DNA from 3 places in the Rhizobium sp. SVR5-9E genome. Region 1 is predicted to be linked to each of the others. Evidence: riboswitches for the same ligand, from Rfam matches in the RefSeq annotation. Region 1 holds a riboswitch; each other region holds the start of a gene.

What was found. A riboswitch is a leader RNA that binds a small molecule or an ion and turns the genes downstream of it on or off. The one in region 1 is predicted to bind thiamine pyrophosphate.
Region 2: another riboswitch for thiamine pyrophosphate. It lies ahead of thiM (hydroxyethylthiazole kinase); the one in region 1 lies ahead of thiC (phosphomethylpyrimidine synthase ThiC).
Region 3: another riboswitch for thiamine pyrophosphate. It lies ahead of thiB (thiamine ABC transporter substrate binding subunit); the one in region 1 lies ahead of thiC (phosphomethylpyrimidine synthase ThiC).

Annotation. Positions count from the first base shown of each region.
Region 1 is NZ_JBNDHS010000001.1:213,399-223,495, reverse strand. Features, by position in the region: gene ACPYOJ_RS01015 (ABC transporter permease) at 1-203, opposite strand, end outside; gene ACPYOJ_RS01010 (ANTAR domain-containing response regulator) at 203-784, opposite strand; gene ACPYOJ_RS01005 (transporter substrate-binding protein) at 781-1,914, opposite strand; TPP riboswitch at 2,163-2,274, shown strand; gene thiC (phosphomethylpyrimidine synthase ThiC) at 2,368-4,194, shown strand; gene thiO (glycine oxidase ThiO) at 4,196-5,164, shown strand; gene thiS (sulfur carrier protein ThiS) at 5,161-5,358, shown strand; gene ACPYOJ_RS00985 (thiazole synthase) at 5,362-6,135, shown strand; gene ACPYOJ_RS00980 (thiamine phosphate synthase) at 6,132-6,752, shown strand; gene lpdA (dihydrolipoyl dehydrogenase) at 6,782-8,179, opposite strand; gene ACPYOJ_RS00970 (dihydrolipoamide acetyltransferase family protein) at 8,183-9,436, opposite strand; gene ACPYOJ_RS00965 (alpha-ketoacid dehydrogenase subunit beta) at 9,440-10,097, opposite strand, start outside.
Region 2 is NZ_JBNDHS010000067.1:11,632-21,728, reverse strand. Features, by position in the region: gene ACPYOJ_RS24590 (glycosyltransferase) at 1-176, opposite strand, end outside; gene ACPYOJ_RS24585 (methionyl-tRNA formyltransferase) at 418-1,332, shown strand; gene ACPYOJ_RS24580 (ATP-grasp domain-containing protein) at 1,397-2,377, shown strand; gene ACPYOJ_RS24575 (HAD family hydrolase) at 2,370-3,074, shown strand; gene ACPYOJ_RS24570 (O-antigen ligase family protein) at 3,079-4,053, opposite strand; gene ACPYOJ_RS24565 (cupin domain-containing protein) at 4,653-5,129, shown strand; TPP riboswitch at 5,281-5,377, shown strand; gene thiM (hydroxyethylthiazole kinase) at 5,431-6,234, shown strand; gene thiE (thiamine phosphate synthase) at 6,231-6,866, shown strand; gene thiD (bifunctional hydroxymethylpyrimidine kinase/phosphomethylpyrimidine kinase) at 6,863-7,663, shown strand; gene ACPYOJ_RS24545 (3-oxoacyl-ACP reductase) at 7,676-8,440, shown strand; gene ACPYOJ_RS24540 (hypothetical protein) at 8,635-8,925, shown strand; gene ACPYOJ_RS24535 (spermidine synthase) at 9,026-9,697, shown strand; gene ACPYOJ_RS24530 (HpcH/HpaI aldolase family protein) at 9,702-10,097, opposite strand, start outside.
Region 3 is NZ_JBNDHS010000087.1:4,251-14,347, reverse strand. Features, by position in the region: gene ACPYOJ_RS27530 (CarD family transcriptional regulator) at 1-386, shown strand, start outside; gene ACPYOJ_RS27525 (RNA polymerase factor sigma-32) at 754-1,617, shown strand; gene ACPYOJ_RS27520 (M48 family metalloprotease) at 1,672-3,216, opposite strand; gene ACPYOJ_RS27515 (thiamine ABC transporter ATP-binding protein) at 3,490-4,188, opposite strand; gene thiP (thiamine/thiamine pyrophosphate ABC transporter permease ThiP) at 4,175-5,806, opposite strand; gene thiB (thiamine ABC transporter substrate binding subunit) at 5,806-6,828, opposite strand; TPP riboswitch at 6,876-6,989, opposite strand; gene ACPYOJ_RS27500 (MDR family MFS transporter) at 7,044-8,582, opposite strand; gene ACPYOJ_RS27495 (MarR family winged helix-turn-helix transcriptional regulator) at 8,700-9,227, shown strand; gene ACPYOJ_RS27490 (thiamine diphosphokinase) at 9,270-9,926, shown strand; gene ACPYOJ_RS27485 (ABC-F family ATP-binding cassette domain-containing protein) at 9,930-10,097, shown strand, end outside.

The DNA of each region.
Region 1 (10,097 bases):
CGGCCGAGCGTATCCGTGCCGAGCAGGAACTGTCCGCCCGGCGGCAGCGGCGCGCCCTCCAGCGACAGGCCGTCGAACATCTGCTCTTCCGGGCTGAAAGGTGCTATCAGCGGCGCGGCGATTGCCATCGTCACCACGACGACGACGACCACGAGGCCGATCAGGGCTGCAGGCTGGCGCAGCATGGCTTTGAGTACTCGCATCAGCCAACCTCCGGCAATGGTTCGGCGCCGCCGAGAATGAACGCGGCGATCTGCTCCATCGGCAGGCGCCGGCGCATGGCGCAATCGCGCAGGATCGCATAGGCGCGTTCCTCGTCGAGCCCGCGGGCCGTCATGAGTTTCTCAACGGCGGCATGGACCAGCGGACGAAGCCGCACGCGCTCTTCCAGATATTGCAGCCGTTCGGCATTGTTCTTGCGCTCCTGATAGATGGAGACGGCCATGACGAGCGCGGGATAGACGGCCGATGTTGCGATCGGCTTGGCGATGATTGCTCCAGCACCTTTTTCGAGTGCCCAGGCAATGCGGCCCGGTGCTTCGGAACCGAGCAATGCGACGACCGGGCAGGCCGGATTGGCGCCCGTCCATGGCAGGAGGTCGTCCCAACCCTGATCGGCATCGACAATCACGATCTGAGGGAGTTCGGCGGCGGAAAGCGGAGCCCACTGCAGCGTCGCGCGAATGCCAAGCAGGCGCAGTTGCCGGATCAGCCTTTCGGTGTTGCCATCTTCGCGGTGGATAATCGCGGCATGCCAGCCTGTAAAATTAGGGGTCTCTCTCATGACACCACCCGCAGCTTCGGCGGCGCCTGCTTGTCGCGCCTGGTGAGATAGGGGTCGGCGGCGAGCGGCGGGCGCGAGGCGATGACATCGAAGCCGTTGTTGGGATTGATGCGGCCGAGATGGAAGGGCAGCGCCGCATGATTGGTTTCGGGATCGATCGACAGCGCGCCGAATAGCGTCGGCCAAGTATTGGCGTAGAGTTCTCGGCGTACCGACGGGGGATCGTCGCTGCCTGCGGCGAGGATAGCTTCGGTGCAGAGCTTGACGGCTGTATAGGCACTGGCAAAGACGCTCGAGACGCGCCGTACACGGCCATATCGCTGAGCGACTCGGACTTTGAACGCGGCGTTCTCCGGCGTACCAAGATTGTCGAAATAGGAAGCGGCGCAAAGCTGCCCGACTGCCGCGCCGGCCGCGATTTCATCCAGCTCGCATTCCATCAGGTCGCAGCTGACGACCGGGCAATTTTCAGCACGGAATGCCGGGTCGCGAACCCCAAGCTGTTTGATGGCCTCCAGGAAGGCGTAACTAGAGGGGCCGATCAAATTGTTGAGAATGAAGCTCGGGCGGCGCTGCTCGATGTCCGCGACGATGCGCTCGACAGCCGTTTCCTCGAGTGGCAGGTAGCGCTCGCCGAGAACCTCGCCGTCGGCATTGCTGATAAGTTCGCGGGCGAGACGGTTCATCTCCCAGCCCCAGACGTAGTTCGCTCCAACGAGGTAGGGGCGGGCGCCGAATCGCGGGATGAGATGGTCGAAAAGCGGGATCAGATGCTGGTTCGGACAACCGCCGACATAGATGACATTCTCGTTGGCCTCGAAGCCCTCATAGGGGCACATGTACCAAAGGAGGCCATCGTGTTTTTCCACAAGCGGAATGACTTCCTTGCGGGCGGCAGACGTGATCGTACCGACGATGTGGCGGCATCCGGCACGCAGCAGGTGGCGGGCGCCTTCGAGATAGGCAGAAAGATCGGCGTGCGGATCGAAGAAGACCGGCTCGATCGTTTGCCTGCCTGCCGCGGCGAGCTCCTCCATCGCAAATTCCGCGCCGTCGCGCGCATCGCGGCCCATCGACCCGTAAGGGCCGGTCGTGGAGAAGAGGATGCCGATCTTCAACGTTTTATCCATGCGGAATCCAAAAAACAAAAAACCCCACGACGCGGTCCCATCGGTTGATGGGGCGTCATGAGGCGAAACTGCCCAGCGACTATCGAAGTCATGTAAGCGCGGAGGCAGTGCCTAATCCACAGGCGTGAATAAAATACCGGCAGTTCGGCTTGTCAAGGGCAGCGAGAACACGACTCATGGTTTTGTTGTCGAGGCAGGCAAGATGTTCCATTCGTCTTGACACCAGCGGCGCCCGATCCTAACCTTCACGCATTCACCAGGGGGGTCCCGGCAAGGGGCTGAGATACTGCTGACGTGCGCAGTGACCCGTTGAACCTGATCCAGTTCATACTGGCGTAGGGACGGTGCGAGCGCTCGAAAGGCTTTGGATTCCGCCAAGGAATCCGTGCCGGCGTCTTTCCATCATTCCGGCTGAGGACTGGGTCTCCAAATCGCAACTTGGAGCCTCAAACCATGAATATTGCCGCAAAAATTCCCACCCCGACCGTCACAACCGGCCCGCTGCCGGCATCGCGCAAGATTTACGTTCCGGGGGAGATTCACCCCGATATCCGGGTGCCGATGCGCGAGATCAGCGTTCACCCGACCTCGGGCGAGCCACCGGTCACCGTCTACGATTCCTCCGGCGCCTATACGGTCGAGGGCGCCGATATTCGCATCGAGGAAGGCCTGCCACAGCTTCGGCGGGACTGGGTCCTCGCCCGCGGCGACGTCGAGGCCTATCAGGGCCGCGATGTGCGCCCCGAAGACAACGGCTTTGCCAAAGGCGAACGTTTGACGCCCGAGTTTCCCGCCAAGCGCCAGCCGCTGCGCGCAACGAATGGCAAAGCGGTCACCCAGCTCGCCTATGCGCGCGCCGGCATCATCACGCCGGAGATGGAATTCATCGCCATCCGCGAGAACCTCGGCCGCAAGGCACAGAAAGAGGCCATGGTGCGTGATGGCGAGAGCTTCGGAGCCCATATTCCGGATCACGTCACGCCGGAGTTCGTCCGCCAGGAAGTGGCGGCAGGCAGGGCGATCATTCCCGCCAACATCAACCATCCGGAATCCGAGCCGATGATCATCGGCCGGAACTTCCTGGTGAAGATCAATGCCAATATCGGCAACTCCGCCGTCACCTCGTCGATGGCGGAAGAGGTAGAAAAGATGGTCTGGGCCGCGCGCTGGGGCGCCGATACCGTCATGGACCTTTCGACCGGCCGCAACATTCACAACATTCGCGAATGGATTATCCGCAACTCGCCTCTGCCGATCGGCACCGTGCCGCTCTACCAAGCGCTGGAGAAGGTCGAAGGCATTGCCGAGGACCTGACCTGGGAAATCTACCGCGACACGCTGATCGAGCAGGCGGAGCAGGGGGTCGACTACTTCACCATCCATGCCGGCGTCCGGCTCCACTACATTCCGCTCACCGTCAACCGCGTGACCGGCATCGTCTCGCGCGGCGGCTCGATCATGGCGAAGTGGTGTCTGCATCACCACCGCGAGAGCTTCCTCTACGAACATTTCGAAGAGATCTGCGATATCTGCCGCGCCTATGACGTCTCCTTCTCGCTGGGCGACGGCCTGCGCCCGGGTTCGATTGCCGACGCCAACGATGCCGCGCAGTTCGCCGAGCTCGAGACCCTTGGCGAACTCACGAAGATAGCCTGGGCGAAGGACTGCCAGGTCATGATCGAAGGGCCCGGCCACGTGCCGATGCACAAGATCAAGGAGAACATGGACAAGCAGCTCGCCGTCTGCGGCGAAGCGCCCTTCTATACGCTGGGGCCGCTGACAACCGACATCGCGCCCGGCTACGACCACATCACCTCCGGCATTGGGGCGGCGATGATCGGCTGGTTCGGCACGGCGATGCTCTGCTACGTTACGCCGAAGGAGCACCTTGGCCTGCCGGATCGCAACGACGTCAAGACCGGCGTCATCACCTATAAGATCGCCGCCCATGCAGCCGATCTCGCCAAGGGGCACCCGGCCGCTCAGGTGCGCGACGACGCGCTGTCGCGCGCCCGTTTCGAATTCCGCTGGGAGGACCAGTTCAACCTCTCGCTCGATCCCGAAACGGCACGTTCCTTCCACGATGAGACGCTGCCGAAGGAGGCGCACAAGGTCGCGCACTTCTGCTCGATGTGCGGCCCGAAATTCTGCTCGATGCGGATCTCGCATGACATCCGCGCCGAAGCGCAGAAGGAGGGCTTGGACGCTATGGCGGCTCGCTACCGGGACGGCGGCGATCTCTACATGCCGGTCGATGGCATCAAGCCTTCGGACGGCTGACATGCGCATGCTTGTCAAAGGGGCCGGCGTTGCCGGCCTCACGGTGGCCCATGAGCTTCGCACCCGCGGAGCCGAGGTTACCGTGTTCGACCAGTCTCCGGGATTCCGCCGTGCCGCATCGTGGCTGGCCGGCGGAATGCTGGCGCCCTGGTGCGAGCGGGAAAGTGCGGAGGAAGCTGTGCTCGTGCACGGCCTCGACGCAGCCGACCGGTGGGATGCGATACTGCCGACGGAAGTTCGAAGGAACGGCACGCTCGTGGTGGCGCCCGCGCGCGACCAAAGCGAGTTGCAACGCTTCGCTAGCCGCACTTCAGGTTACGAGTGGCTTCGTGAAGAGGATATTGCCTCGCTGGAACCGGCGCTTGCCGGGCGCTTCAGGCAAGGTTTGTTCTTTTCCCGCGAAGCGCACCTCGACCCGCGCCGAGCGCTGACGATGCTGCGAGAGAAACTGACGATGCAGGGTGTGTCGTTCGTCGGCGAGTGCGCTGACGAGCGCGGCTTCGACGACTGTGTCGACTGCACCGGCGCTGGGCAAATCGGAAAGACGGAGGGCCTGCGAGGCGTCCGCGGCGAAATGCTCTACCTCCAAACCCATGAGGTGACGCTCGACCGTCCGGTTCGTCTCCTGCACCCTCGCATTCCGGTCTATGTCGTCCCCCGTGGCGGCGGGCTTTTCATGATCGGTGCCACGATGATCGAGACCGAGTTCGATGGTCCGGTCTCGGCGCGCTCGTTGATGGAATTGCTGAACGCCGCCTATGCGCTGCACCCCGCGTTTGCCGACGCAACGGTTGTCGAAACCGGCGTCGGCATCCGGCCCGCCTTTCCCGACAACTTCCCCCGCGCGACCCGCGAAGGAAAGGCAGTCGTTGTCAACGGTCTCTATCGCCACGGCTTTCTGCTCGCACCGGCGATGGCCGCCAAAGCCGCGGATCTTGTCTTCAACCCAACTGGAAGGAATGCCCCATGAGACTGATCGTCAATGGTGAGCCTCAGGATATCGCCGCAACGACGCTCTCCGAAGTGCTGACGCTGATGGAATACGAGGGCGATTGGCTGGCGACCGCCGTCAATGGCGAGCTCGTTCACCGGGAGGACCGCTTGGCCCACAGCCTCAATGAGAACGACAGGATAGAAGTCCTGACGCCGATGCAGGGAGGCTGACCGATGCTGAACCTATACGGAACCGATGTTACGTCCCGCCTACTCCTCGGCACTGCCCGCTATCCTTCGCCGGCTATCCTTTCCGAGGCGGTGAAGCGATCGGGAACGGAGATCGTGACGGTCTCGCTGCGCCGGGAAGCCGCCGGCGGCCGAAACGGCGGCGCGTTTTTCGAGATGATCAGGGCGCTGGACGTGCGCGTGCTGCCCAATACCGCAGGCTGTCATGGCGTCTCGGAAGCGGTGCTGACGGCCAAGATGGCGCGCGAGGTGTTTGGAACCAACTGGATAAAGCTCGAGGTGATCGGCAATCACGATACGCTGCAACCCGATGTGTTTGGGCTCGTGGAGGCTGCGCGCATTCTCTCGAGTGAAGGCTTCGAAGTCTTTCCCTATACGACTGACGACCTCGTCGTTGCGGAACGGCTGATCGAAGCGGGCTGCAAGGTCCTGATGCCCTGGTGCGCGCCGATCGGGAGCGCCGCCGGGCCGCTCAACCCCTCCGCGCTTCGTGCGATCAGAGCGCACTTCCCCGATATACCGCTCATCGTCGATGCAGGCATCGGCCGGCCGTCGCATGCCGCAATGGTCATGGAACTCGGTTTCGATGCCGTGCTTCTGAACACCGCGGTCGCCGGTGCCGGCAACCCCGTCGAGATGGCCGATTCCTTCGCCAAGGCGATTGAGGCCGGAAGACTGGCATTCGGCGCCGGCATGCTGGAACCGCGCGACATGGCCGTGCCCTCGACCCCGGTTATCGGGAAGGCGGTGTTCGCATGAGGCTCGACCCCTTCTACCTGATCGTTGACAGCGCCGAGTTGATCGCTCGTCTCGTGCCGCTGGGCGTTAAGCTTGTTCAACTGCGCATCAAGGACCGTACGGAGGCGGAGATCCGCGTTGAGATCCGTACCGCAAAGGCGATCTGCTCCGCATATGGCTGCCAGCTGATCGTCAACGACTATTGGAAACTGGCAATCGACGAGGGATGCGATTTCCTCCATCTTGGCCAGGAAGACCTTGCTGAGGCCGATCTCAACGCGATCCGTGCGGCTGGCCTGAAGCTCGGCCTCTCGACCCATGACGAGGCTGAACTGGAGGCGGCGCTGGCGGCGGAGCCAGACTATGTCGCCCTCGGCCCCGTCTATCCGACGATCCTGAAGCAGATGAAATGGGCGCCGCAAGGCCTGGAACGGCTGCGTGAATGGAAGGCGCGGATCGGCAGCCTGCCGCTCGTCGCCATCGGCGGTCTCAATATCGATCGCATCGACGGCGTCTTTGCGCATGGCGCAGACAGTGCGGCCGTGGTGACGGACATCACGCTGCATACTGATCCGGAGGCACGTACCCGGCAGTGGCTGGAAGCCACGGCCAGATGGAGAGCCGCATTGCCCTCGTGACCGCAGCAAGGTACGCGGCTTAGCCGCGTCTAGATGTGCAACGCGTGGCCAAGCGCCTTGAGGGCGGCCTCCTGCACGCCTTCGCTGCGCGTCGGGTGGGCGTGGATCGTTCCTGCGATATCCTCGAGCCGCGCGCCCATTTCCATGGTGTGCGCGAACATGGCTGAAAGCTCGGAGACGCCGACGCCGACAGCCTGCAAACCGAGCACGAGATTGGTATCGGTTCGTGCCACGACGCGCACGAAGCCGTCTTCCGAATGCATCGTCATGGCGCGGCCATTGGCATTGAAGGGAAACTGGCCGACGCGGACGTCATAGCCCTGCGCGCGCGCCTCGCCGGGAGAAAGGCCCGCCGTCACGATCTCCGGGTCGGTGAAGCAGACTGCGGGGATGCAGCGCTTGTCCCAGGCGCGTTTACGCCCGGCGACGATCTCGGCCACCATTTCGCCCTGCGCCATGGCGCGATGGGCAAGCATCGGCTCCCCGGTGATATCGCCGATCGCATAGACGCCCCGCATTGAAGTTCGGCAGTGATCGTCGATGCGCAGGTAGGGTCCCGAACGATCGAGGTCCAGTTCCTCCAGTCCCGATCCCGAAGTTCTGGGCCTTCGTCCGACGGTGACCAGAATACGATCGGCGGGCAGCTGTTGTTCCTGGCCATCCGCTGTCTCGACCGCCAGCGCGCCGCCGTCGCCGGAGAGCCCTTTTGCCTTCGCCCCTGTCAGTATGCGGATGCCGAGTTCCCCCAACTTTCGCTGGACGGGGCGTACGAGATCAGCGTCATATTGCGGCAGGATCTGCGGCATGGCTTCGACGACGGTCACTTCGGAACCCAGCTTGGCAAAAGCAGTGCCGAGCTCGAGGCCGATATAGCCGGCGCCGACAACCACGAGCTTTTTCGGCAGTTCGGTCAGCGACAGCGCTTCGGTGGAGGAAATGACGCGGCCACCGAAGGGAAGGGCACTGAGTTCCACCGGCGCCGATCCGGTGGCGATGACGACGGTTTCGGCGCGGATGATCTGCGCGCCGGTCTCCGTTCCAACCTCGACGGTCTTGCCGTCGCGAAAGGTCGCCCGCCCATGAACCACCTTTACCTTGGCCTTTTGCAGCAGCGCCGAAACGCCGCCGTTCAGGCGGCCGACGATGCCGTCCTTCCACGCGATGGTCTTCGCAAGGTCGATGGCAGGATCCGCGACCCGGATGCCGATCGGGCTCTTGCCATTCGTCATGCTGCGCACGGCGGCAAATTCGTCCGCCGCATGGATAAGCGCCTTCGAGGGGATGCATCCGACATTCAGGCAGGTGCCGCCCGGCTTGCTTTCCTCGACGATCACCGTGTCGATGCCGAGTTGTCCTGCGCGGATGGCGCAGACATAGCCGCCCGGGCCGGCGCCGATGACGAGCAGCTTGCAGACGATCTCTTTCATGTCTCAGCCTTCAATGAAAATCAGTGCTGGCGTCTCGAGCAGCGTGCGGATGCGCTGGACGAAGGTCGCGGCATCCCATCCGTCGATGATACGGTGGTCGAAACTCGAGGAGAGATTCATGATTTTTCTCGGCACGAACTGCGTGCCGTCGAAGATCGGGCGGACGGCGATCTTGTTGACACCGACGATGGCAACCTCGGGGTGATTGATCACCGGCGTCGAGACGACGCCGCCGAGAGCGCCGAGCGAGCTGATGGTTATGGTCGAGCCGCTGAGCTCGTCGCGCGTCGCCGTGCCGGCGCGTGCGGCTTCCGCTAGCCGGCTCATCTCACCGGCGCAATCCCAGACGCTGCGCGCCTCGGCATGGCGGACAACGGGAACCATGAGTCCTGCCGGTGTCTGCGTCGCAATACCCATATGGACGGCACTGTGACGCGTGAGAATGCCTGCATGGTCGTCGAACGTGGCGTTGAAATTTGGCTGCTCGGCTACCGCCTTCACGATTGCTCGCATCAGGAAAGGCAGAACAGTCAGTTTCGGTTGCTCCGGCTTGCGATTGCTGTTCATGGTGGCCCTGAGCTCTTCCAGCGCCGTCACGTCGATTTCCTCGACATAAGTGATGTGCGGAATGCGGGAGGCCGCGACAGACATTTTCTCAGCGATGCGGCGCCGAAGACCCGTGAGCTTGATCTCTTCGGTTGCGGTCTTCCTTGCAGGTGCTACCGGCGCCGGAGAGGAGGCAGCGCCGCGGGCGACGAACTGGTCGATGTCTTCGCGCAGAATCCGGCCTACGGGGCCGCTTCCCGCCACCTGCCTCAGGTCGACGCCATGCTCCCGGGCAAATAGCCGTACCGCCGGGGACGCCAGGGGTTTTTCCGCCAGCGTTGCGGTCGCTTCGCGAGGAGCCGCCGGCTGCTTTTCTGCCACTGGCATTGCCGGTTCGACAAGCCGCAGCGGCTGGACAGGCTTCGGAGGCGCTGGAGCGGGTGCCGCCGCCTTGTCCTCGCCGCCTTCCCCCGCAGTCTCGATGCGAACCAGTGGCGCCTTCACAGCGATCTTGTCGCCGATCTCGGCTCCGAGCCAGACGACAGTGCCGGTCACTGGCGAGGGGATCTCGACCGTAGCCTTGTCGGTCATCACGGCGGCGATCACCATATCCTCGCGCACCGGATCGCCGGCCTTGACGTGCCATTCCACGAGCTCTGCCTCGGCCACGCCTTCGCCGACGTCAGGCATCTTGATCACGAATTCGCCCATGGCTCAGGCCTCCAAGACTTCGGTAAGCGCCCGTCCGACGCGGCCGGGCCCGGGGAAATAGTCCCATTCCTGCGCATGCGGGTAAGGCGTGTCCCAACCGGCAACCCGAACAACGGGCGCCTCCAGATGGTAGAAGCAATGCTCCTGCACGAGCGCTGTCACTTCGGCGCCGAAGCCGGAGGTGAGCGTTGCCTCGTGGACGACGACGCAGCGCCCGGTCTTCGACACGGACTGGACGATGGTATCGAGGTCGAGCGGCAGCAGGCTGCGCAGGTCGATCACCTCGGCATCGATGCCGGTATCTTCGGCAGCTGCCAGAGCCACATGCACCATGGTGCCATATGCGATCACCGTTACCGCCGATCCGGTCCGGCGCACCTCTGCCTTGCCGATCGGGATCGTGTAGTGCCCCTCGGGAACGTCGCCAAGTTCGTGTTTCGACCATGGCGTGACCGGGCGTTCATGGTGGCCATCGAATGGGCCGTTGTAGAGCCGCTTCGGCTCCAGGAACATCACCGGATCCGGATCCTCGATCGAAGAGATGAGCAGGCCCTTGGCGTCATAAGGATTGGAGGGCACCACGACCTTCAGTCCACAAACATGGGTAAACAGTGCCTCCGGGCTCTGGCTATGCGTCTGCCCGCCGAAGATTCCGCCGCCC
Region 2 (10,097 bases), on a different contig from region 1:
ATCAATTTTGCAAGTTTGAACGTAGCATTCGCCAGAGAAGTCAATCTCGTGGCTTTGAGCGCGACGTATTCGACGCGAGGATTGGCGGAGATCCTCAGGTTGCGTTCCGAGATTCCGATGAGTGATACAACCAGTATCCGCGTATCGTCTGACGAATGCAGCAGCCGCGCGAGCATGGTTTCGGCGCCCGCATGTGCGGTGAAGTTAGTGATGACATGCACGACATCTGCCCTGGCCACGATGCTCCTCCAGGTACCGGCAAGGCGGCACACTGCAACGCCTCTGGACAGCCGTTGCACACTCGTGTTTTTATAGGTTCAAAATGGATTTCCGTGAAGCCTCGCCTTTCTTGATACAATGCCACCGGGGTCTTGTCGCCTCGCTGGGTACAAGTCGATGTAATCCCGGGATTGCCGAATGCGGATCGTATTCGTCGGAGCTGTGGAAGGTTCCAGAGTCGCCCTGGCAGCGCTTTTAGCCTCGGGGTGCTCGCCCGCCCTCGTGATTACCCTGCCGCTCACCGCTGCTCAACGGCATTCGGACTTTGCCGATATTGCTTCGATGGCGGCCGCAGAAAACATTCCAGTCTGCTATACCACCGACATAAATTCCGCCGAGACTCTCGCGAGGATTGCCAGCGCCGATCCGGACATCATCCTAGTCATCGGATGGTCCCAGATATGCCGTCGCCCATTCCGCGAACTAGCCCGCATCGGCAGCATTGGCTTCCACCCGGCCGCCCTTCCCCAGCTGAGGGGACGCGGCGTCATTGCGTGGACCATTCTTCGCGGAGAGCAGACGGCGGGATCGACGCTTTTCTGGCTCGATGACGGTGTGGATTCCGGGCCGATCCTGCTGCAGCGGATTTTCGATGTGGCCCATAACGAGACAGCCCGCAGCCTTTACTCGAAGCAAATGCTGAACGTTCGGGAAATGGTCCCCCAAGCCGTCAAAATGATTGAAGCCGGCAGTGCGCCGGGGATCCCGCAAGATGAAACCCAGGCTTCTTATTGCGCGAGGCGCCGGCCTGAGGACGGCTTGATCGATTGGCGTCTGCCCGCAAGCTATATTGTGCGGTTCATACGGGCAGTAGGAGATCCCTATCCTGGCGCCTTTACGCATAGCGGAGGCAAGAGAATTTACATAGACGCGGCCGAGCTATTCCCCCACCCGGATCGATATATCGGCCTTCCCGGACAGATCCAAGCGGTGAGCGACTGCGGGTTCCTCGTCATGTGTGGCGACGGCAGGTGTATAGACGTCAACAGCTGGCGGCCCCGTAAACCCCGGCCGCCGATGCACAGTCACCTGCGGCGCGTCCTCTCTGCTTGAACGAAATCAGCAGTCGTCATTCTGCCGAAGCGCCGAAGGCACGGATGATTGAAGGGATATGCCAATGACGTCGGGAGCGATCAGCATCCTGATCTCGTCCGCTGGCCGAAGGGTCGCGCTCATTGAGTGCTTTCGAAAGGCAGCGAAAGAAATGGGAATCTCGCTGAGGGTCGTCGCGTCCGACCTCGAACCCGACATGAGTGCTGCCTGCCGCTCTGCCGATGCGCGATATGCAGTTCCGGCTGTCGGCGACGCCGGGTTCGTTCCTGCTTTGCAGGAGATAGCATCCCGCGAGCACATTCATCTCGTTATTCCCACGATCGACCCAGAACTCCTGCCGCTCGCCTATGCGTTCGAGGATTTCGCGGCCTTCGGCTGCCGCGTTCATGTGAGCCCCCCGGCGGTGATCGACATCGTTCGCGACAAACTCACGACGATAGCCGTGCTCGGGGCGGCCGGCGTCCCCGTTCCCCGTACCGTTGCGCTTGAAGACTTCGTCGCGGCCGGCGAATGGTCATGGCCGATCTTTATGAAGCCGAGGTCCGGAAGCGCCAGCCGGGCGATCAGGATTGTTGCCTCACCCGATGAGCTGCCCGCCAAGGTCAGCGAGCCCATGATTGCGCAGGAAAACCTCACGGGCCCGGAATACACGGTCAACGCCTTCATCGATGCTCGCGGCAGCTTGCAAACGGTGATCACACATCGCCGCATTCGCATCAGGGCCGGCGAGGTTGAAAAAGGCATCACCGAACGCCATCCGGAACATGCCGTCATCGCTCACGGTATCGTTGGGGCTCTGCCGGAACTGAGAGGCGTGTTCTGCTTTCAAATCATCGATGATGCAGCCCTGGGGCCGAAGGTCATCGAGATTAACGCGCGTTTCGGAGGCGGCTATCCACTGGCCGATTATGCCGGAGCACGATTTGCCAAATGGCTGCTTGAGGAAGTCTCGGGCCTGCCACCGAGCTGTCATAATGATTGGCGGGCCGGCGCGCTGATGCTGCGTTACGACCAAGCGATCTTTGTGGATGGCGCAGATGAGTGAGACACACGCCGTCCTCGTTTTTGATCTGGATGACACGCTCTATCTCGAAAGCGAATTCGCAAGGAGCGGGTTTGAGACAGCGGCCGCGTGGCTGGAGCAGGAGGTGGGAGTCACGAACTTTGCCGATTACTGCCACGCGATCTTCGCTGCAGGCAGGCGTTCACGCGTGTTCGACGAGGCACTTGCCGCTGCGGGCGTGGCCTGCGATCAGTCGCTCGTCGACAAAATGGTCGAGGTCTACCGGCACCATCTTCCCCGCATCGCCCTCGCCCCTGATGCACGGCAATATCTTTGCAATCCCGCACGGAGTGGTCGGACTGCCCTCATAACCGATGGCTATGTCGCAACACAAATGGCAAAGGTCAACGCGCTGAAGCTTGAGGAGTTTATTGACCATATCATCTATACGGACGCTTGGGGCCGCGAGTTCTGGAAGCCGCATCCAAGAGCGTTCGAAGCCGTGCAGGAATGGTCCGGCGTGCCGCCCTCGGATCTGGTTTACATCGCCGATAATCCGTCAAAGGATTTTATCGCCCCAAGGCAGCTGGGTTGGTGGACGATCCAGATTGCGCGCGTGGGGCGCATCCATATGCGGGAACACTCGATTCCCGACCATGGGGCCCATGCGGTGATCTCAAGTCTCCTCGATCTCGATACATGCCTTGCAGCGCTCCGCGCTCGTCGCGACGAGCGCTAAGGGACTAAGCATCCTCCGACTGCCTGACGAAGGCGTGCGCCAGAACGGCAGGTATAAGCAGCGGAACCGGCCAGAAGCGTCCATACATGTGCGGCATCCCATTCGCCATCGCCAAAAGCGCCGCGAGTGTCGCGAAGATACAAATCGCGTACCGAAGGCCGCCCTTCAGTCGCGCCGCGCTGATTGCCGGTCCGATGACGCTCAGGCACATCGCGACGAAGCCGAGCGCAGCGATCAAACCACCTTCCGTCCAGAGAAGCAGATAAACATTATGCACCGGCTGCCCGATGAAACTGAATTCTCTGTACTGGTCCGCTCCGAAACCCAGCAGGAGCGTCTCGCTCAGGTGACCGGACGCCTCCTGCATGAGTTGAATGCGATAGCCGAATGTTCCCGCCTGAGTGATATCTCCCGTCTCAACGGCGCTCAGCACGCGCCTTTGGAAAACTGTCGGCAGATAGTCATGCATCTGTGTTTCCACGATCAGTGGCACGCCGAGGCAGAACACTGCGGCAAGCACAGCCCTTCTCCACGTCAGATTGAACAAAAGGTAGATGCCGATGCCGATGCCGAAGCCAAGAAGTCCCGTGTTCGAGCCGGTCAGGAGAAGGCCATATGCCAGGAGGGCGAACGCAACGAACGCGACAAGCCTGTTGATCTTGCCCAACGACACGAGCAGGAACAGGATTGGGACCGCCAGTGCGATTACGGCGGCGCATTCGTTCTCCCTCTCCATGAAACCGCTGAAACGCCCGTTTCCGCTGACGAATTGCGTATTCTTCGCTCCTACGACGTGAATGAGATAGATGCCTTGAAGGCAAATGGTGACTATCGAAAGAACGTAGAGTTTCGCGGCGGTGACGAGTTCTTCGTAGGACCTTCCCCCCAACACGAGCAGTATGATGAAATAGGCATAAAAATATTGCAGAACGACGATAAGCCCGCGATCCGGCGCTGGGCTTGCGATGCTGCTTGCCATCAGTCCTAGAAGCAGCAAAGCAAGCCCGAAGCACCAAACCGCTGTACTCTGTCTGCCGAGGGAATCGATCGCGATATGCCCGTTTATGGCGGCAAACGAGAAGCAAACCAGGAAAGCCAGGTCAGCGACGGTGAAATATACGTAATCAGTTCGGAAGTAATTCATCGAGCAGAAAAATATCGCCGCGAAAAATGCATATGACTCGATAGACCGGGAGAATGACGCGCCTGTAGGCTGCTCGTGAGCATATGTGGGCTCACTGAGTTCGCCAGCCGATGTAACATCATTTGAGTTCATCGCTAACTCCTCCGCCGTCCAGACTATTCTAAATTACCTGAGAGCGAAGTATCGTCACCTAATCGGGTTAGCCCCGATCACTTCCGAAAAATGTCAGAACGCCATTCCCTGTGAGGTTGACACGCGGCGCATCAATGCATGTACCATTAAGCACAAGTTGCGAGACGCAGGCTTCACGGCCTTTAAGCAAGCCGGAGAGGGCCACCACGTGCTAGCCCAGCAGGGCATCTCCGCCTTGGTGCCTGGCTAGGCCTCTTGTTTCGCGTCATTGGAGCCTGTTTTCATAACACGGAGAGAAGAATATGTCGCATGACCACGAGCACGGACCTATCGACTGGCGCGAACAGGGGGTGAAGGTGATTCCGGGTAATTCGCTCGATCCGAATACGGCGCAGACACCCGGCATGAACCGCGCGGCCGCGGTCAACCAAGCGCGTGCCGGTGCGGAAAAAATCTGGGCCGGAACGGTGACAATTCATGCCAATGCCAAAACAGGCCCGCACCATCACGGCGATCTCGAGAGCATTATCTATGTCGTCAAAGGCAAGGCGCGGATGCGCTGGGGCGAGAATCTCGAGTTCGTCGCAGAGGCCGGCCCCGGCGATTTCATCTACGTCCCGCCTTATGTTCCGCATCAGGAAATCAACGCCAGCCGCGATGACATGCTCGAGTGCGTGATTGTCCGCTCCGGCCAGGAGCCCATCGTCGTGAATCTGGACATCGAGCCTGCGGAAAAGCCCGAAGAGGTGCGCTGGATAGACCCTGTTCACAGAACCTGAATGTATCGGGCTCTCTCGCAACCGGACTACGCAGCCAGCGCTTCCGTCAATCCGACAGCCCTGGGCCATATTGGTGCCGGCTCCACGTTCACAGAGCAGGCATGCACATTTTCGAGGTGACAGCCGGGCGTTTGTCTGCGATGAAGATCGCAGTGAGAGACAGGGGCGTTCGTTGCAAGACGGGCTGAGAAGCACCCTTCGAACCTGAACCGGATCATGCCGGCGGAGGGAGTCGCTCGGAGCCCCTTTCTTCTTGTTGGCCAGGCTCCACGCGTCTTTGCCCCGTCGGAAAAGGGGCAAAATGCAGACACAAAACTCGCCTGGAAAACTCCTTGCAGCAATGCGCGCTTCGGCGCCGCTCGTTCATTGCATCACCAACTATGTCGCGATGAATATCGCGGCCAACGTTGTGCTCGCCGCAGGCGCCTCCCCCGCCATGGTCCATGCCGAAGAGGAAGCCGGCGAGTTTGCCGCGATCGCCGGCGCGCTGACCATCAACATCGGAACGCTGTCCGCGAATTGGCTGAAGGGTATGCAAAATGCGGCCAGATCGGCGGTAGCAAACGGCAAGCCTTGGGTTCTCGATCCGGTTGCCCATTATGCAACCGGTTTCCGCCGGCAAGCCGTGGCGCTGCTTCTGGACCTGAAGCCGGCGATCATTCGAGGTAACGCGTCGGAGATCATCGCGCTCGGCGGCGGCGAGAGCCGCGGCCAGGGCGTCGACAGCCGTGACCCGGTCGAGCAGGCGGAAGAGGCCGCGCGCAGCCTCGCCAGACAATACGGCAGCGTAGTAGCCGTCACCGGAGCGGTCGATTTCGTCACCGATGGAACGAGGGCCTGTCGAATTGCGGGCGGATCGCCACTGATGCCACAAGTTACGGCTCTCGGCTGCTCGCTGACCTGCCTCGTCGGGGCCTTCGCCGCGACGGTCCCTGATGAACCTTTCGACGCCACCGTGGCGGCGCTCGCCAGTTTTGCGGTCGCAGGCGAAAAGGCTGCAGCCCGGGCGGACGGTCCGGGCTCTTTCGGATGGCGTTTCCTTGACGCGCTTGCTGGGTTGGACGCTGCGACGCTTGATGCGGAAGCGCGGGTGACGGCGGCATGAAGCGCTTCGATCTTTCTCTCTATCTCGTTCTCGATCGAGACCTTTGCGCCGGCATCGGCATGGTCGAAACGGCCCGCGCCGCAGTTTCCGGAGGGGCGACCATCGTACAGCTTCGGGACAAACATGCCGCTACGGCAAGCATGATCGAGACCGGCAGGGCACTGAAAGCGGCGCTTACCGGAACGGGCGCGCTTTTGATCGTCAACGACGACGTCGAAGCCGCAATTGCGATCGGTGCGGATGGACTGCATGTCGGCCAGAACGACATGCACGCCCGCAACGCCCGTGAGCGCATTGGCCCATCGATGATCCTTGGTCTTTCGGTCGAAACCGAAGAGCTGGCGGCGGCCGTCGATCCCGCGATCATCGACTACGCCGGCATAGGCCCTGTCTTCGCCACATCGACCAAGCCGGATCACGAGCCGCCGATCGGCATCGACGGATTGGCGGCGCTGGTGAAAGCCTGCCCCGTACCGGCAGTCGCGATCGGCGGCCTCAAGGCGAGCCATACCGGTCCGGTCCTTGCGGCAGGGGCCAAGGGCCTCGCGGTGGTTTCCGCCATCTGTGGGATGCCCGATCCGCGGCAAGCCGCTGCCGGCATTGCCGAAGCCATCAGAAAGGCAGGCGCATGATCTACAACGTTCTTTCCATCGCCGGCTCCGACCCTTCGGGCGGCGCAGGCATCCAGGCTGATCTCAAGGCCTTTTCTGCGCGAGGTACCTACGGCATGGCCGTTCTGACGGCGTTGACGGCGCAGAATACGCGCGGCGTTTCCGGCGTCCATCTCGTCCCGCCCGAATTCGTCGCCGAACAGATCCGCATGGTCTTCGCCGATGTCCGCGTCGATGCTGTCAAGATCGGCATGATTGCCAATGCGCCGATTGCCGAAGCTGTCGCCGATGCGCTTTCGCCGCACCGCGGCGTTCCCGTTGTCCTCGATCCGGTGATGATCGCCAAGGGAGGTGCGGCCCTGCTCGACGTTACGGCGATCGACGTCCTCAAGAGCCGCCTTCTGCCGCTCGCAACGCTGCTCACCCCCAATCTGCCTGAAGCGGCAGCCCTTCTTGGAGAGAGGCCGGCCGAAACCCGTGAGGCCATGGCGCTGCAAGCGGAAAGGCTTCGCGCCCTCGGCCCCGCTGCCGTTCTCGTCAAAGGCGGACATCTTGAGGGCGCGGAGAGCCCCGATGTGCTCGCGAGCGAAAACGGCATCACCTGGTACGAGGCATCGCGGGTCCCTACGAAGAACACCCACGGCACCGGCTGCACGCTGTCGAGCGCGCTTGCCGCCGAACTGGCAAAGGGTGCACTGCTGAAAAATGCCGTGACCACGGCCAAGCACTACCTGGCTGAGGCCGTTGCTTCGGCAGATTCGCTTAGCGTCGGCGAGGGTCACGGTCCGGTTCAGCATTTTCATCAGCTCTGGAAGTAAAAGGATATTCAAATGAGCCTGCCGATCAGCGAGCAGACAGTCATCGTCACCGGCGCCGGACGCGGCTTCGGTGCCGCAATCGCAACGGCTTTCATTCGCGAAGGCGCAAAGGTTGCCGTCAATTATCGCGCCAGCGGAAAGGAAGCCGAGACGCTTGCCTTGAAGCTTGGCAGCCGGGCGAGAGCATTCCAGGCGGATGTCCGCGATGCCTGCCAGGTGAAACAGCTCGTAGACGACGTCACTGCGGCCTTCGGCGCGCCGACGACGATCGTTCACAACGCACTCGCGGACTTCAGCTTCAACGGCGATGCCCGCCCCAAACTCGACCAGATCACCTGGGAGGGGATGACCTCGCAGCTCGACACCGCGGTGAAAGGCGCGTTGAACCTCATTCAGGCCGCCCGTCCAGCGATGGCTGCCGCGGGCTTCGGCCGCCTTGTCACGATCGGCACCAACCTCTTCCAGAACCCGGTAGTACCCTATCATGACTACACGGCCGCCAAGGGCGCATTGCTTTCGCTGACGCGGACGGCGGCGGCTGAGCTCGGACCGCTCGGCATCACGGTGAACATGGTTTCCGGGGGGCTGTTGCGCACAACGGATGCAAGCAGTGCCACCCCTGGGGCCGTCTTCGATCTGATCGCAGCGAGCACGCCGCTTCGCCGCGTCACGACACCGGAAGAAGCGGCCGATGCGGTCCTTTTCTTCGCAAGCCCCTGGGCACGCGCCGTAACCGGCCAAAACCTCATCGTCGACGGTGGACTTGTCTTCGGCTAGAGCGCCTGCATACCGCCGGTCTCGCACTCTTGCTTGAGAGGACGCCGATCTTCCGGCGCGGCGCCAATTGGGCGGCGCGCTGAACCCGCTGGCTTCCAAGGGAAACACTCCCGCTGATGTGATCGAAGATGCAGGAACAAACGGGCCGTTTGTGATATTCTCGCCGGGTTGATCAACCTGGGAGGAATTTGATCATGCGCACGATCATCGCGGTGACTTCGATTGTCTTTCTCGGCATAGCTGGTCCCGTGTTGGCGCAATCCAATACGGGCATGGATTATACAGGCCGCTTCGACGGCACTCCCCCTCTCGGCACCTCGCCGGAATACGACTCCATGAATCGGCTCGCCTTCCCCATCGATACCATGCCGACGGGCAGTATCGATGTCGTCATACCGCGCGACAGGTTGGATGCCGCCCGTTGCCCGCCGCCGAAGCGTGGTGTCGCGCCCAAGACCAGCCGCTACGGCCAGGCTTGCCCCTGACTAGGAAAAACAGCCGCTGCGGTGCCCCTACGTCAATTTGTGTCTCACTAGCGTGCGTTTCATGCTAGGGGGGCACGAATTTACGTGAGGCATTGCCGCTATGCTACCTTGGATACAGCTCGACTCCGCGACCATCCCCGGGGAGGGTGGGGAATTGCGCCTCAAGCAACGAGGTGGCGAGTTCTCCATCATGCTCGGGTCCAACGAGTTGATGAACAGCCGTCTCAGCGGCTCCGAGGAAGCGCTTGCAACCCTTTCCTATGAGCGGATCAAGAGCCGGAAACACCCGAGAGTTCTCATCGGCGGCCTCGGCATGGGCTTCACGCTCCGGGCCGCACTTGCTGTCCTGCCGGCAGATGCCGAGGTGGTTGTTGCTGAGCTGGTGCCGGCGGTCGTCGCCTGGGCTCGCGGTCCGATGGCAGACGTTTTCAAGGGATGTCTCGACGATCCGCGAGTCTTGATCCAGCAGGGCGATGTCGGCGAAGTGATCCATTCGGCGAGCGTGAGCTTCGACGCAATCCTGCTCGACGTCGATAACGGCCCGGATGGACTGACCCGCAAATCCAACGACCGGCTCTACGATTTCAACGGCATCCGTGCCTCTCGCCACGCGCTTCGTCCCGGCGGCGTGCTTGCGATCTGGTCCTCGGCGCCCGATCCGGGCTTTACCCGCAGGCTGCGCGACAGCGGATTTTCGGTGGACGCGGTCAACACGCGCGCCAACGGCAAACGCGGTGGCGCGCGGCATGTAATCTGGCTAGCCGTCAGGTAGCTGCTCAGCCGCCGGCAGCAAATGTCCGGGCAGCAGCAATCGATCTGGCGGCGCCGCTGCGCAACTGCGCTGTGTCCGCACTTGGTATCGCAAGATCGCAGCCAAGTTTCAGCAAAGCGCCCGCGCGTGCGCCATCGCTGCCGAAGGCGCATACAAACTTCTTGTGGGCGCGGCAGCGGGCGATGATATGCGCCAGCGCTCTGTCGATTTCGTCGGTATCCGGCGCAAGCTTTGCCCCATTTGAGAGCGCGATCGAAAGATCGGCAGGTCCGACGAAAATGCCGTCGATGCCTTCGACACCAAGAATGCCGTCGACCGCCTCAAGGGCAGCCCGTGTCTCCACCATGGCAATTGTGAGTGTCAGCTGGTTGGCCGTGCGAAGGTACTCATCCGCCGAAAG
Region 3 (10,097 bases), on a different contig from region 1:
CCAAGGCCATGAGCATTGGCATGCGCAAGCTTTCGGAAACCGATTTCGTGGAGCGCGCTCTGAAGGTGGTGCAGGGAAAGGCGCGCGTAAAGCGTACCATGTGGTCCCGCCGCGCCCAGGAATACGATGCCAAGATCAATTCCGGCGACCTGATTTCCATCGCTGAAGTGGTTCGCGATCTTTATCGCGCCGAAAATCAGCCGGAGCAGTCCTATTCCGAGCGCCAGCTCTACGAAGCTGCGCTTGATCGCATGGCGCGCGAAATTGCCGCTGTGAACAAGATGTCGGAAACGGAGGCCGTGCGGATCGTCGAGACGAACCTCAACAAGGGGCCGAAGCGCGGCAAGGCCATCGACGAGGACGAGTCGCAGGACGAAGCGGCTTAAATACCGTCGCATTGTTTCAAGAAAAAGCCCGGCTTTCAGCCGGGTTTTTTTGTGGAACTTTTTCTGGCTTGCCGCGTTTCTTGGACGTCAGTGCGGACTGCATTCGGCCCTCGCCGAATGTTCGCAATCCTGTAAACGTTCGATGAGGAGCGGATCATGCTTTCCACGATTTGCCAGGCCGGCAACTTGAAGAAACAGGTCCAGCCTTACCGCCTTACCGGCACATGATGAAGAGATAGGGCTCCCTCCTGAAAAATCCAGGAGCGGGGCCTTTACGCATTGGGACGCCGGATTGGTGTGAGGCTCTCTAAACAAATCTCGTTTGTTTTCTTTCCAGGGCACGAGGCCTGATTTTTAGGAGACCGATATGAAGAACATGTCTGCAGACCGGCGCATGATTAAAATCGCCATGGCGGCTCCGTATCTTGCTCGCGAAGAAGAACATGATCTCGCTCTCCGTTGGAAGGACAACGAAGATCGTGGGGCCCGCAACCAGATCGCGATGGCTCATATGCGCCTCGTCATCTCGATGGCGGGTAAGTTTCGCAACTTCGGTTTGCCGATGAGCGATCTCGTTCAGGAAGGCTATGTCGGCCTTCTGGAGGCGGCGGCTCGCTTCGAGCCGGAGCGCGAGGTGCGTTTTTCCACTTACGCAAGCTGGTGGATCCGCGCCTCGATCCAGGATTATATTCTGCGCAACTGGTCCATTGTCCGCGGCGGCACGAGTTCGGCCCAAAAGGCCCTCTTCTTCAATCTGCGCCGTCTTCGCGCCAAGCTCGCCAGAGGCGACTCGCACCTGACGCTCCAATCCATCCATCAGGAAATAGCCGCAGCCCTCGGAGTCAGCCTCGCCGACGTGCAAACGATGGATGCTCGTCTTTCCGGCAATGATGCCTCGCTGCAGGCGCCGTCCGTTTCAGGCGATGCCGACAGCGCCGAAAAGATGGACTTCCTGGTGAGCGAAGATCCCCTGCCGGACGAACAGGTGTCCAATATGATCGACGGCGAACGCCGCCGTGTCTGGCTGACGTCGGCGCTGAAGCACCTGAACGAACGTGAGATGAAGATCATTGCGGCACGCCGTCTAGCAGAGGAAGGCGCAACGCTCGAGGAGCTCGGCGCCGATCTCGGTATCTCGAAGGAACGGGTTCGCCAGATCGAGAGTCGCGCCATGGAAAAATTGCGCACCGCTCTTGTCAGCGCGGATCCGCATATGGCGGCGCACGCTTGAAAGTCTCTTTACTTCCAGCAGCACCACTTCACCCGGCTAAAGAGCCGGGTTCTTTTATTCGGAAATGATTTTCACGCGGTCGCCGGGCGACACCGATGCGCCGGTCGGCAGGGCATTGATCAGCTTGAAGAGGTCGAGCTTGCGATCCGTGCCCATCATCCGGGCTGCCAGCGTCGTGATGTTCTCACCGGGCCGAACGGTGACGACGCGGACCCTGAGAGGCTTCAACGTTGCGGCTTCCTGCGGCGTCATGCGGCGGAAGCTGGCGCGCAACACATCTGCCGTCTGCTCCAGCGTAGCATTGCCCTTCGGAACGGCCGTGAGGAAGCGGAAGATTTGAGAATTGTTGCGTATCACCGTGACGTCGAAATCCCATCGATCCGCGCTGGCGCGTGCCGTTGCCGCTTCCATCCCATTGAGCGTGATCGGCCGGATCGTAGAGGGATCGAGGCCGGTAACCCAACCGCTTGATATGTAATTGGTCAGGCTCTGGTTACCGCTGTCCGCCACACCATCGAAGCGGATCGCCACATCGCCCGGACCGGTCGCCATGACGGCTTCGACTTTGTTGTCGATGGTGAAATCCGGCGGCACGTCGAAGCGAATGCCGAGGCCGCCATGCAGGAAGGTCTGGCCGCGTACATAGCCTTCCTCCGGGCTGTCGCCGTACAGAAGACCGTCGATACCATCAAGGTAATAACCGTGGCCCGTGTCGCCGACGGTGCCTTCCTGGCCGAAGGCTCGGGCGTGCTCGCGTGCGAGCTCGATGCGCTGCGCCGAATTCGGGTGGCTCGAAAGGAAGTCCAGGCTCTGGTCCGCCTCAGGATCGGCGGACATAAAGCGGCTATAGGCCCCCATGGAATCGAGGAAACGAGCGGCGGCGTAAGGATCATAACCTGCCTCACCCAGCATGCGGACGCCGATCACGTCGGCCTGCAGTTCCTGCTGCCGGGAGAAGGCCGCGAGACGCAGCTTTCCGCGGGCCAGGGCCTGCTTGCCGGCAACGTCGCTTGACAGCACCTCGGCAACCACGCGGCTGGCAATGACTTCCGCCTCCTCGCGCTTCTGGCGCTCGATGCCGTGATTGGCGGTAACGTGGCCCATCTCATGCGAGAGCACAGCCGCGACTTCCGAAGCATCGTTGGCGAGTGCCAGCAGACCACGGGTCACGTAAAGATAGCCGCCCGGCAGAGCGAAGGCGTTGATCGCCGGCGAATTCAATATTGTGATCCGGTAGGACTGGCTGGGGTTTTCCGATACCGCCGTCAGCGCGCCGGCGATGCGGGCGACAAGGCGTTCGGTCTTCGCATCCTTGTACTCACCGCCATAGCTCGCAACGATACGCGGGTGCTCGCGCGCGCCCATGGCTGCGCGCGGATCGTTCTTTTGTACTTCGTCGACGATCTGCGGATTGGCAGAGGGCGAGACAGTTGGCTGATATGTTTGCTCTAGGATGGACTGGCAGCTACTGAGCGCTACCGCAGCCGCGGACAAGAGGAACGCACGGCGGCTCCACCTGGGGGTAGCGGAAAACACGTTACTGGAGGGCGCAGGGCGTTTCCACGTCGTCATGCTGTCCAGTCTAGCTCTCCGAGTCATCTTGCCTTTCGGCCGGTTTGCTGCGTGTCCGATCCGACCGATTCCAACGGGGTTCAACAGGCTTCCATCCCGGGTCTCGCACTGCGCAACGGGAATACCCGAGCCACTGCTGTAACTGATTTTCGTATCGGTTGCATAGCGAGACTCTGCGTAATTATAGCGCCTATGCTAACTCGCAACCGCAACGTAGTTAAGGAGTTTCTCTCGCTCCGATGAAATTGTGGCGAAAGTGCCATCACTGAGGCGAGATTCGTCAACCCTGCCGAATTTACCTTAGCGCGGGACGTCTTCGTGCGGGAGATAATCCGCAAGCGGTGCAGCAAGAGCGATCGTTCCCTTATCTATGGAAACACCGTAATCGGCAATGCGGCGCACCTCATTAGGATCGTGCGAAACGATAACGACCGTGTTGCCAGTTTCCTTGTGCAGGTCGATCAGCAGGTCCGCCATGCCGGTACGCAGGCCAGGGTCAAGGGCCGCAAAAGGTTCGTCCAGCAAGAGGACGGCCCGCTTGCGCACAAGTGCCCGCGCAAATGCGGCCCGCTGCCGCTCGCCGCCTGAAAGCGTTGCGGGCAAGCGCCTTTCGAAACCGGCGAGGCCAACCTTTTCCAGCGCTTGGGAGATGGTTCTCCGGTCTTCGACCCTAAGCCTCAGTGCAGGATCGATACCGAGCCCGACATTGGTCAGGATATCGAGATGCGCGAAGAGATTGTTGTCCTGGAAGACGACTGAGACCGGGCGTTCGGCGGGATGGGCTGCTGTTACGTCTCTGCCATGCATCAGCACGCGGCCGCTATCGGGCTTTTCGAAACCTGCGAGCAGATTGAGAAAAGTCGTCTTTCCGGAGCCGGACGGGCCGCTCACGGCAATGATCCGGCCTGCCGGGAGGTGGCAGTCGAATTGAAAAACGTGCGCGCCGAGCTTCAGCCGGACGTTCTGCATTGCGATCCCGGCTTGGTCAGCGGCCACCATTCTCGCTCCCTTGTTTTGACTGCCCCGCGGTTCCGGCGACGGTCAGCAGCAGGCAGATCATGCCGAGGATCAATGCAAGACCGTCGGCGTCGTTCGTCCGGTAGCTACCCATGCGGCTATAGACGAGCCAAGGCAATGTGACGAAGCCTTCGGAGCCAAAGAGCGCAACGGCGCCAAGATCGCCGAGCGAGAGCGCCATGGCGAATGACAGCGCAGTCAGCAGAGGCTTCCTCAACCCCGGCCAATCGATAAGTTTCCATCGCGCGGTGCCAGTAATGCCCAGGCTTGCCACCAGTTTCTGCGTCCGGCGCTGGTGCACGACATAGGCCGGCTCCAGCACTCGCATGACAAAGGGCAGTGCCATCAGCATGTTGATGAGAACGACGATCAGCGGCGCGAAACGCGACGCATCGCCGAAGGGTCGAAGTGCCATGAACCATCCGGTCGCGAGCACAACCGGCGGCACCAGCAGGATCATCGCCGAGGCGCTGCCCATGGCTGTGAAAAAGGACTTGCTGGCAACGCCGCGGCGCCGCGCCGAGGCGATGGCATGCCGGGCGCGAATGATGGCCATCGATAGGATGATGGAGAGCAAAGCCGCCGAAAGCGAAATCGCGAAGCTCATTCCCGCTGACCGCCAGAAGATCTGTTCCCTCAGCAGCTTCAAGAGATCGGCGCGCAGCCCCGCCGTGATGACAGAGACGAGCGGAAGGCCGAGAAAGAGCACGGCAATCAATAAAATCAGGGCGTCGGTCACTCTTGCGCTCCCGCCATCCAGCCGCTTGATGTCCTTCCCTGTGGTCAAGCCTTCATCCGCGGCGGGCGGAACAAAGGACATTGCGCCGAGGATCATCGCGGTCAGCGCGATCTGCAGGAGTGACAGAGCGATTGCGCGGCCAGGATCGAAATCGAAGCGCAGCGACTGATAGATCGCAACCTCGATCGTCGTCGCGGCCGGCCCGCCACCGAGGGTCAGGACCAACGTAAAGCTGGTGGCACACAGCATGAAGATCAGCCCGGCGATCCCGGCGATGAGTGGGCGGATCGCCGGCCATTCGATGAAGCGGAAGATTGAAGGCGGGCGCATGCCGAGACTGCTTGCCATCAGCCAGTATTCCGATGGTACTCGCTCGAGACCGGCGAGCATCAGCCGGCAGGCAAGCGGCAGATTGAAGAAGACGTGAGCGAGGAGAATGCCGGTCAACCCATAGATGCTCACGGGTTCGGCAAGTCCAAGCTGCATCAGCAGCGCATTCAGCAGCCCCTGCCTGCCCCATATGCCAATCAGTCCCAGCGCGCCGATCAGCACGGGCAGCCCCATTGGGACCGCCATCAGACGAATGATCCAGATGCGGCCGGCAAAATGCGGCTGGCGGGCGAGCGCGCGTGCGACCGGGATCGCAAGGATGATGGAAAGCGCGGTTGAAAGCAGTGCCTGCAGCACTGTAAAGCGCAGCACCCGGAGGATATACGGGTCGAGAAGAATGCCGGCGACGGCTGATCCGCCACCGGCAAGAAGCAACGAGAACGCTGCGAGGCCGACGAACAACCCGATGGCGGCGAGGCCGACCGCCCCGCCGGTCAATGCACGTTGTCGCTCGGCCGCGGTCTGCAGCATCAGTTCATGCTCATGGCCGTAAGCCACTCGTCGATCCAGACCTTGCGGTTCCGGGCAACCTCGTCAGGGCTCATCAGAAAGGTCTTGGAGGGCTTGACGAGTTTATCGAAGGCATCCGGCAACGGCGCGGAGGTGGCGGAAACCGGCATCATCCAGTTGTTCGTCGGGATCGTATCCTGGAAGCCGGGCGTCACCATGAATTTCAGGAAGTCGCGGGCGAGATCCTTGTGCGGCGCGTTCTTCAGCAGGCCTGCGACTTCGATCTGGATGTAATGACCTTCCGAAAACGCAGCGGCCTGATAGCGATCGGTATTTTCGGCGACCATGTGATAGGCCGGAGACGTGGTGTAGGAGAGAACCATCGGAGCTTCGCCCTTGGTGAACAAGCCGTAAGCCTCCGACCAGCCAGGCGTCACCGTCAGGATGCGGTTCTTCAGCTTAGCCCAGGCTTCCGGCGCCTTGTCGCCATAGACGGCCTTAACCCAGAGCAGCAGGCCGAGGCCCGGCGTGGAGGTTCGCGGATCCTCGATGACGAGCTTTTGCGAAGGATCGCCCTCGACCAGATCCTTCATGCTCTGCGGCGGGTTCTTGATCGCCTGGGTGTCGTAGACGATGGCGAAGTGGCCGTAGTCGTAGGGAACGAAGACATCGTCCTTGAAGCCACCAAGCACCTTCAGCGCACTTGCATCGATACCGCTTGCGTCGAAGAGGCCGGTCTCCTTGGCTTCGGTGATGAGGTTGGTGTCGATGCCGAGCACGACGTCGGCTTTGGTTGAGGCGCCTTCCAGCTTCAAACGCGAAAGCAATGCGACGCCATCGGCGACGCTGACGAAATTGATCGTGCACCCGCATGTTTTCTCGAAAGCTTCCTTGACCTTCGGGCCCGGTCCCCATTCGGACGTGAAACTTTCATAGGTATAGATGGTGAGCGTCTTTTCCGCAGCGTGAGCGGCCGTCAAGCCGAGTGTCGCGGCGAAGAATGCTGCGGTCAGCGAAGCGATGATCGATGTGCGGCCGGACATGGCGCGCCTCCTCCTTGGTTTCGTTTGAGCGGGAAAAGGGCGTTGCCGAATGTCACGCGTCTAATCCCTCCGCCGGTGTTAACCGGATCAGGTTCCGCGGGTTGGCTGTAAGCCTCTCAGCCGGGTGTCCTTGCGGACATCCTGCACCCCGTTAGAGCGTCGGCAGATGTATCGCCATGAAGGCTTTATGACAAGGGCGAAGGGCGCCCTTGCAACTATTCGGCGGCTTCCGCGGCCGCTGTCGAATTTGCCGCTTTGCTCTCCGCGCGCGGGAGCTGAACCGGCTTTAGCATGACCGCTGCCAAAAGGCCGATAAGGGCGATGGCACAAGAGGTCATGAAGAGCGGCGAGAAAGCGGCGGCATAGGCATCGGCGACGGCTTGGCGGCTTGCTTCGGGGAGGGCTGCCAGCATCTTCGGCGTCAGCTCCGTGATATTGGCAACCCCTGGAATGGATTGCCCGGCATTGGAGAGTTGCGAAGCGATGATTGCACCGTAGATCGAAATTGCGATCGACGCGCCCCCCATGCGCGACAGTGTCACCGAGCCAGTCGCCGCGCCAACGTCACGCGGCGGCGCGGCATTCTGCACCCCGATGACCGGCACCTGCTGAGCAAGACCGATGCCGATGCCATGCAGCGCCAGGATCGCGCCGATCAAGGCAATCGGTGTTCCCGCATGGACCTGCGAGATCAGAGCAAAGGCAATCGCGCTGCAGCTGAAGCTCGCAATCGCGAAGGGCTTGTAGCGCCCGGTTATCGAGATGATGCGCCCGGCGGAGAGCGAGCCGCAGACCAGCCCAGTCGTCAGAAGAACGAAGAGCAGCCCGGCTTGCGAGGGCGAGAGGCCGGTCGTCGTCTGCAGAAAGAGGGCAAAGTAGTTCACCATGCCGATTGCTATGCCGCCGCTCATAACGGAGATCACCAAGAGCAGGCTGAAGACGGGATTGCGAAAAAGGGTCAAGGGAACGATCGGCTCCGGTGCGCGGCGCTCGACGAAGATCCAGGCAATGGCACAGACGATGCCGAACCCAACAATGGCGAGGCTTAGCGGCGAAATGAGGGAGCCGAAAAGCTCGCTGCCATCGGCCGTCATCACGATGCTGGTGGTCGTCAGCGCCAAGAGGATGGCGCCGGCATAGTCAATTTTCGGGCGACGCTGCGGCTTGCGGTAGGGCAGCATGAGCGCAAGGCCCACGAGGACCACAAACCCGATCGGCACGTTGACCAGAAAGATCGAACGCCAGCCGAAAAGGTCGCTCATCATGCCGCCAAGCACCGGTCCGATGGCGCTGGAGGCCATCAGGGTGAGGCTGGAATAGCTTTGGTAGCGGGCCCGTTCGCGCGGTTCGAAGAGATCGGCGTTGACGGCGAAGATCGAAACCATGATGCCGCCACCGCCGAGCCCCTGCAGAACGCGCGCCGCGATCAGGGTATTCATGGAGACGGCCAAACCGCACACGGCGGAGCCGAAGGTGAACAAGGCAATCGCCGCCATCATCACATATTTTCGGCCGAAGAGATCGCCGAGCTTGCCGTAAACAGGCATGACGGCGCTGAGCGACAGCAAATAGGCCGAGCCGATCCAGCCGAAGCGTTCGAGATGGCCGAACTCGCCGACGATCGTCGGCAACGCCGTGGATACGATCTGATTGTCGAGCATCGCCATGAACATGGAGATCATTAAAAAGAAGAAGAGGATGAGCCGCCGCCGGTGATCGGTCACGAGCGGTGCGGGCGCTAATTGCATATTCATGAGGAAACTTTCTGGCTTTGATTAGCAAATTTATGTGCTATTAGCATATAAATGTCAATGACAGATGAGTGACATTTGCATATTCTCATCTGCCACAAGCTCTGTTATGATTTGCGAATGAATGAAACCATGACCAGACCTGCCGAACTCGACCAGGATTCGCCGGATGCCATCGGCGTGCCGCGCATAGGCCGCAGCATGACTCGCCTGCGCCTGATGACCGGCCGCCGGCTGATCGGAAGATTAGCGATAGAGAGTGTGGCGCCCGGTCTCGAACTCTCGCACCTCGATGTCCTCGACGCGCTCCGCCGGACCCAGACGACCGGCGAAGTCACGGTTGGTACCATCGCCGAGATGCTGCGCATCGATCCGTCGCGTGCCAGCCGCATCGTCGCAGATATGGTCAGCCGCAACGTGCTTCGCCGCAAAGCGTCCCAGGCAGACGCGCGGCGCATCATCGTCGTCTTGACCCCGCTCGGACAGCGGCTCCTTTCGGAGATCCGGGCACAGAAATTGTCGTTCATTTCGGAGATTGTCGCCGACTGGCCGACGAAAGATGTCGAAGACTTTGCGGCGCTCTTCGAGCGTTTCATCGACGGCTATGAGGAGGTCTTCCTGTCGCGCGACAAGGACACGCCCGGCTGATCACTGCCCCTTTCCCTTGACCCCCGCTTTGCGCTATGGGCAATGCCCATGAGCCAATCCATCTTCACGATCCTGCTCGGCGGTGAACTCATCCTGACCGAACGTCTGCGCGGCGCCGTCCTCGGCAGCCGCTTTATCGCGGCCGATGGCGGCATGCGACATGCGGCAGCGCTTGGTGTGGTGCCTGAGCTTTGGGTGGGAGATTTCGACTCCACGCCGGCCGATCTTGCAGGCGCTTTTCCGGATGTTCCGAGGCAACCCTACCCGACGGCCAAGGCTGCCACGGACGGCGAGATCGCGGTTTCCGAGGCGATCGCGCGCGGTGCCAGACGGCTGGTCCTTGCCGGGGCGCTCAGCGGCGAGCGTTCGGATCACGCGCTGCAGCATCTGCTCTATGCCGTCAGCCTTGCCGAACAGGGCTTCGACGTTCTGCTCACCTCCGGAAAGGAGGAGGCCGTTCCGCTTCTTCCCGGCTCGATGGAGATCGACCTGCCGAAGAGCAGTCTTTTTTCGGTATCCGGCTTCAGCGAGCTTCGGGGTCTCCACATCGAGAGCGCGCGCTATCCGCTCGCGGATTTCCATCTGCCCTTCGGCTCCTCGCGCACCATCTCCAACGTCGCGGAGGGAAAGGTTCGTTTCACGCTCGGCAGCGGCCGGGCGATCGTCCTAGCTCGTCCTTATGATCTTTCCGGAGTCTGATTTTTGGCCCCCCCTATCCTGAAACTCGACAACATCTTCCTGAGCTTCGGCGGAACGCCCCTCCTTGCGGGCGCGAACCTGCAGGTCGAGCCCGGCGACAAGATCTGCCTGGTTGGGCGCAACGGGTCGGGCAAATCGACCCTTCTGAAGATCGCTGCAGGAATTGCCGAA